DNA from 2 places in the Variovorax sp. 01N425 genome. Region 2 is predicted to be linked to the other one. Evidence: riboswitches for the same ligand, from Rfam matches in the RefSeq annotation. Region 2 holds a riboswitch; the other holds the start of a gene.
What was found. A riboswitch is a leader RNA that binds a small molecule or an ion and turns the genes downstream of it on or off. The one in region 2 is predicted to bind glycine.
Positions count from the first base shown of each region.

Region 1: another riboswitch for glycine. It lies ahead of AC1DSC_RS29055 (D-amino acid dehydrogenase); the one in region 2 lies ahead of gcvT (glycine cleavage system aminomethyltransferase GcvT).

Region 1 covers NZ_JBFTRJ010000021.1:84,060-87,458, forward strand. Annotated here, with positions in the region: gene rfbD (dTDP-4-dehydrorhamnose reductase) at 1-510, opposite strand, end outside; gene rfbB (dTDP-glucose 4,6-dehydratase) at 507-1,589, opposite strand; glycine riboswitch at 1,817-1,923, shown strand; gene AC1DSC_RS29055 (D-amino acid dehydrogenase) at 2,014-3,315, shown strand; gene AC1DSC_RS29060 (FIST signal transduction protein) at 3,342-3,399, opposite strand, start outside.
Region 2 covers NZ_JBFTRJ010000012.1:30,138-33,536, reverse strand. Annotated here, with positions in the region: gene gcvP (aminomethyl-transferring glycine dehydrogenase) at 1-505, opposite strand, end outside; gene gcvH (glycine cleavage system protein GcvH) at 555-926, opposite strand; gene gcvT (glycine cleavage system aminomethyltransferase GcvT) at 973-2,151, opposite strand; glycine riboswitch at 2,197-2,312, opposite strand; glycine riboswitch at 2,325-2,415, opposite strand; gene AC1DSC_RS21455 (hypothetical protein) at 2,447-2,995, opposite strand; gene AC1DSC_RS21450 (TRAP transporter large permease) at 3,148-3,399, opposite strand, start outside.

The DNA of each region.
Region 1 (3,399 bases), on a different contig from region 2:
GGCGATGCGCAGCATGGTCTTGGCAAAGTTGCCGCCGCGCGCGGCATAGACCCAGCTGGTGCGGAAGATCAGGTGCTTCGCGCAGTGCCTGGCCACCAGTTGTTCGCCTTCGAGCTTGGTGCGGCCGTACACGCTGAGGGGGCCGGTGGCGTCGTCTTCTTTCCAGGGCGTGCTGCCGCTGCCGTCGAAGACGTAGTCGGTGGAGTAGTGCACCATGAGCGCGCCGATCTGCTGCGCGGCCTCGGCCACCACGCCGGGCGAGGTGGCGTTGAGCTTGCGCGCGAACTCGGGCTCGCTCTCGGCCTTGTCGACGGCGGTGTGGGCCGCGGCATTGACGATAACGTCGGGGCGCACCTTGAGTACGGTGTCGGCCAGTTGCTCGGGGCGGCTGAAGTCGGCGTTGAAGTCTGTGCTGTCGAAGTCGAGCGCAACCAGCTCGCCCAGCGGCGCGAGGCTGCGTTGCAGCTCCCAGCCGACCTGGCCGCCCTTGCCCAGCAGCAGCAGCTTCATGCCGCAGCCTTGGCCGCGGGGGCGGCGTCGTATTGCTTCTCGACCCATTCGCGGTAAGCGCCGCTTTGCACGTTGCGCACCCATTCGCCATGGGCCAGGTACCACTCGACGGTCTTGCGGATGCCGCTGTCGAAGGTTTCGGCGGGCTTCCAGCCGAGTTCGCGCTCGAGCTTGCGCGCATCGATGGCGTAGCGCCGGTCGTGGCCGGGGCGGTCGGTGACGTAGCTGATCTGCTCTTTGTAGGGCTTGCCGTCGGCGCGCGGGCGCAGTTCGTCGAGCAGCGCGCAGACGGTGTTGACGATCTCGATGTTGGGCTTCTCGTTCCAGCCGCCGACGTTGTAGGTCTCGCCGAGCCGGCCGGCTTCGAGCACGCGGCGGATGGCGCTGCAGTGGTCCTTCACGTAGAGCCAGTCGCGCACCTGCATGCCGTCGCCATACACGGGCAGCGGCTTGCCGGCCAGGGCGTTGACGATCATCAGCGGGATGAGCTTCTCGGGGAAGTGGAAGGGCCCGTAGTTGTTGGAGCAGTTGGTGGTGACGACCGGCAGGCCGTAGGTGTGGTGCCAGGCGCGCACGAGGTGGTCGCTCGCGGCCTTGCTGGCCGAGTAGGGGCTGTTGGGCTCGTACTTGTTTTCTTCGGTGAAGGCGGGGTCGGTCTTGGAGAGCGAGCCGTAGACCTCGTCGGTCGACACGTGCAGGAAGCGGAAGGCGGCTTTCTGCTCGGCCGGCAGCGCGCTCCAGTGGCCGCGCACGGACTCGAGCAGGCGGAAGGTGCCCAGCACGTTGGTCTGCACGAAGTCCTCGGGGCCGTGAATGGAGCGATCGACGTGCGATTCCGCAGCAAAGTTCACGATGGCGCGCGGTTTGTGCTCGGCCAGGAGGCGGTCGACCAGCGCGCTGTCGCCGATGTCGCCCTGCACGAAGATGTGCCGCGGGTCGCCCTTGAGAGACGCGAGCGTCTCGAGGTTGCCGGCATAGGTCAGCTTGTCGAGGTTCACGACAGGCTCGTCGCTCTGCGCCAGCCAGTCGAGTACGAAGTTGGCGCCGATAAAGCCCGCGCCGCCGGTTACCAGGATCATGAGTCTCCCCGAAGTTTCGAATCAATGACAATTATCCCATTGGTCCGAATTGTCAAAATTCATGGTTGGCGGCTTTGCGGTCCCCGCCTACAATCGTTTCACTGCAGGAGAGCGAGTAGTACCTATTACTACTTCACCGAAGGCGCAAACTCCCATAAACGCTCAGGTTGGCCCACAGATTCCTTGAAGTTCTTTCAAAGAGTTGCGTGGCACGTACTGCATCAACTGACAAGCCGTCTGGAGAGCCATCACCTCGCGTGATGCACCGAAGGAGCAAACCCGTTGCAAGGTGCAACAGGTGAATCTCTCAGGTACCAAGGACAGGGGGAGCGGCAACTTGGACGGCGTTCGTCCGGTTGCTTGCTATTGAATCAGTAGCACACCAAGTCCGCCGTTCAAGTGCCAATCTTCAAAGGTACTTGAAATGCGTGTGATCGTTCTTGGCGCCGGCCTGCTCGGCGTGACTTCTGCTTACTACCTCCAGCAACTCGGCCACGAGGTGACCGTGATCGACCGGCAGGCCACGCCGGCCGCCGAAACCAGCTTTGCCAACGGCGGGCAGATCTCCGTCAGCCATGCCGAACCCTGGGCCAACCCGAGCGCGCCGCTCAAGGTGCTGCAATGGCTCGGCAAGGAAGACGCTCCGCTGCTCTTTCGCATCCGCGCCGACATGCGCCAATGGCTCTGGGGCCTGCAGTTCCTGCGCGAATGCACGCCGGCGCGCACCCGGCACAACATCGAGCAGATCGTGCGCCTGGGCACCTACAGCCGCGAGGTGCTGCAGCAGCTGCGTGCCGACGCCGGCCTCCAATACGACCAGCGCACGCAGGGCATCCTGCACTTCTATACGACGCAGAAGGAGTTCGACGGCGCCCTCCAGCCCGCCGAGCAGATGCGCGCATTGGGTTGCGAACGCCAGGTGATCTCGGCCGACGAAGCCGTGAAGATCGAGCCCGCCCTCGCCCACATCCGCCCGAAGCTGGCGGGTGCCACCTACACGGCGGAGGACGAGTCCGGCGACGCGAATCTTTTTGCACGCGAGCTGGCAAAGCGCGCGGCCGCAGCGGGCGTGAAGTTCCTCATGAGCCACACGGTGACCGCGCTGCGTGAGGCCGGCGGCCGCATCGATCATGTCGAAGCCACCGACAGCGAAGGCCGCTTCCAGCGCATCCGCGGCGACGCCTTCGTGCTCGCGATGGGTTCGCTGAGCCCGATCGTTGCCGCGCCGCTGGGCATTCGGCTGCCGATCTATCCGGCCAAGGGCTACTCGGTGACGCTGCCGGTGAAGGACGCCTCCAGGGCGCACCAGGTCTCGCTGACCGACGACGAGTTCAAGCTCGTGTTCTCGCGCTACACCTCGGCTTCCGGCGACCGCCTGCGCATTGCCGGCACGGCCGAGCTCAACGGCTACGACCGCGACCTGAACCGCGTGCGCTGCGAGGCGATCGTGCGGCGCGTCGAGGAGCTCTTTCCGGGTGCCGGCGACACCACGCAGGCCCAGTTCTGGACCGGCCTGCGCCCCGCGACGCCAAGCAACGTGCCGCTGATCGGCAAGACGAAACTGCCGAACCTGTTCCTCAACACCGGCCACGGCACGCTCGGCTGGACGCATGCCTGCGGCTCGGGCAAGTCGATTGCGCGCATCGTGAGCGGACTCGCGCCCGAGGTCGACTTTGCGTTCACCGGCATGCCTGCGCCGGCAGCGCGCGTGCTGCAGCCGGCCTGAATGCCGGCAGGCAGGGCGAGGGAGACTCAGTCCTTGCTGGTGAACACCGTCAGCACGCCGGTGTAGCCGTACAGGTGGTGGCGC
Region 2 (3,399 bases):
CGCTGCGCTTGGCGAGCGTCATCGCCTCGGCTGCCGCCGTGGCTTCGTCGAGCATCGAGGCATTGGCGATGGCCATGCCCGTGAGGTCGCACACCATGGTCTGGAAGTTGAGCAGCGCTTCCATGCGGCCCTGCGAAATCTCGGCCTGGTAGGGCGTGTAGGCCGTGTACCAGGCGGGGTTCTCGAGCACGTTGCGCAGGATGACGCCCGGCGTGTGCGTGCCGTAGTAGCCCTGGCCGATGAAGCTCCTGAAGACCTTGTTCTTTGCCGCGATCGCCTTGAGCTCGGCCAGTGCATCGGCCTCGGTGGCGGGCGCCGGCAGCCGCATCGGCTTGGCGCGGCGGATGGCTGCGGGCACGATGCCGTCGATGAGCTCGGCGCGCGTTTCCGAACCGATCACCGGCAGCATGCGCGCCTCGTCCGCCGCATCGATGCCGATGTGGCGGGCGAGAAACTCTTCGGCGTTCTCCAGTTGTTGCAAAGAGGGAAGGGCGGGAATCGGCATGGCGGTGAAGGCTCGGGATGAGGAAAAGGCGGCTTGCGAACTCGGCGGATCAGGACTCGGCAGCGAACTTGTCGTAGCTGGCCGCGTCGAGCAGCGCGTCGAGCTGCGCGGGCTCGCTGAGCTTGACCTTGAAGAACCAGCCGGCGGCCAGCGGGTCGGTGTTGGCGAGCGAGGGATCGGCGCGCAGGGCTTCGTTCACTTCGGTGATCTCGCCCGACACGGGCATGAACACATCGGCTGCGGCCTTGACCGATTCGACGACACCGGCCACCTCGCCCTGGGCAAAGGTCTTGCCGACTTCGGGCAGGTCGACAAAGACCACGTCGCCGAGCGCGTCCTGCGCATGCACGGTGATGCCGACGGTGGCTGCGCTGCCTTCGGCCGAGACCCATTCGTGGTCCTTGGTGTACTTGATGCTCATGGTGGAAAACTCCTCGTGGAAAAAAAGATGATCGGGGGCGCAGCGCCTAGCCGCGGTAGTAGCGCGTCGGCACGAAAGGCAGCGTCGAGACTTCCATCGGCACCGGCTTGCCGCGCACGATGGCCTGCACGCGCGTGCCGGGCTCGGAATACGCGGTGGCCACGTAGCCCATGGCGATCGGGCGGTCGGCCGTCGGGCCGAGCAGGCCGCTCGTGACAAAGCCGATGTCCTTGCCTTCGAAGGACTGCAGCACCGTGCCGTCGCGCACCGGAACGCGTTCCAGCGCCACGAGGCCGACGCGCTTGCGCTTCAGCGTGTCGTGGTCGGTGTGGCCCGCGGCGCCGGCCGTGGCGGCGGCGAGCTGGGCCAGCACCCGGGCCGCGCCCGGAAAGCCGCCTTCGCGCGCGCCGCCGGTGCGGCGGACCTTCTGGATCGCCCAGTTGAGCGAGGCCTCGACCGGCGTGGTGGTGGTGTCGATGTCGTTGCCGTAGAGGCACAGCCCCGCTTCCAGCCGCAGCGAATTGCGCGCGCCCAGGCCAATGGGCTCGACCTCGGGCTGGGCCAGCAGCAGGCGGGCCAGCGCCTCGGCATTCTGGCCGGCCACCGAGATCTCGAAGCCGTCTTCGCCGGTGTAGCCGCTGCGCGTGGCAAAGGCCGGAATGCCGCCGATCTGCACCGCGCCGCCGGTCATGAACACGAAGCGCTCGATGCCCGGCGACAGCCGCGCCAGCACCGCGGCCGCCTGCGGGCCCTGCAGCGCGAGCAGCGCGTGGTCGGGCATGGGCTGCACATCGCAGCGTGCGCCGATCTTCTGCTGGATGTGGGCGATGTCCGCCACCTTGCAGGCGCCGTTGACGATCACGAAGATCGAGCCGTGGCCTTCGTTGAAGAACATCAGGTCGTCGAGGATGCCGCCCTCGTCGTTCAGCAGCAGCCCGTAGCGCTGCTTGCCGGGCGCAAGGTCGATCACGTCGACCGGCATCAGGGTTTCAAAGGCGGCCGCGGCGTCCGGTCCGACCAGGCGCAGCTGGCCCATGTGCGAGATGTCGAACAGGCCGGCGGCGTTGCGCGTGTGCCTGTGCTCGGCCATGAGGCCGGCGGGGTATTGCACCGGCATCGAATAGCCTGCAAAGGGCACCATGCGGGCACCGAGCTCCACGTGCAGGCCGTACAGCGGGGTCTTCAGGAGTTGTTCGGCGGAAGAGGAATCGGAGGAAGCGGCCACGGGGCACTCCAAAGGGGCAGACGAATTCCATGGCGCGAGCCATGGGCCACCCCTGCTGTCCGCTTTACCTGAGAGATTCGCCCCACGATCGGGGTTTGCTCCTTCGGTGGGCCGGCGCATCGCGTCGATGCAAGCAACAGCCTCTCTCCAGCAAGGAAGCGCCGGCATGCGCCAACGCTGTGTCAGTCCTTTTGCCTGAGCGTTCGGGAAACCCCTGCGCCTTCGGCGGCCCCGGCTGGCGGGGCTCTCTCCTGACCATGGGAGTGTAGTGGATCGCGGGCGGCCGGTCTGCGGCTCAGTGCACGGTCTCGGCCGGCGGCAGCAGCCGGTCGATGCGCTCGCGCAGCGATTCGGCCCGCTCGGCGCCGGCGGTTTTCTCGACCTCGGTGAGCATCAGCGCGGCGATGGTCAGCATCGCGCCGCGGTCGCGCGCCTCGCGCAGGGCATCGCGCATCTGCAGCGCGAACTTGGGGTCGCGCCGCACGAACATGCGCTCGCAGATGTCGAACAGGAACATGCGCGTGGTGGCCAGGGAGCGCTTGCCGTCGAAGTTGTCGGCGGCGGTGGCGAGTTGGATCGGGTCGGCCGCGGGTACCGGGGCGGGCGGCTGGGCCGCGGCCTGCGCCGCCGCGGCAGCCACCGGCTGCGCGTCCTGCAGATAGCCCTGGCGCATCAGCGCCTGGATCGCCTGCTCGGCTTCGGTGCGGCTGGCGAACAGCGGGCTGAAATCGGTCAGCGAACGCCGGCCGTCTGCCATCAGCAGCAAGGCGCGCTCGCGCTGGCTCAGCGTGCGCTGGCGGCCCTGGAGTTCGTCGCGTGCCTTGTCGGTCTTGGTGGGAAACATGGCGCCACAGCTTTTGGGGATCGAGGGCTGAAGCATCGTTGCAAGCGGTGACATCTTCATGAAACGTTTGCCTTACAGCGCCCCGGCAGCGCAAAAAAAAAGCAGCCTGCGAACAGGCTGCCGTTTCTTCCTTGTTTTTCGCGCCGTCTCAGCTACTTGGCATACACCAGGTCGCGCAGCGCCAGCGATATCCACGGCACGTAGGTGATCACCAGCAGGCAGGCCAGGATCACGAGCACGAAGGGCACCAGGTACTTCACGATCCGGTCCAGCGAGATGCGCGCCACCGTGCAGGCCGCGAACAGGTTCACGCCGAAGGGCGGGGTGATCATGCCCAGGGCGAGGTTCACCACCATGATGAGCCCGAAGTGCACCGGGTCGATGCCGAAGTGCACCGCCACCGG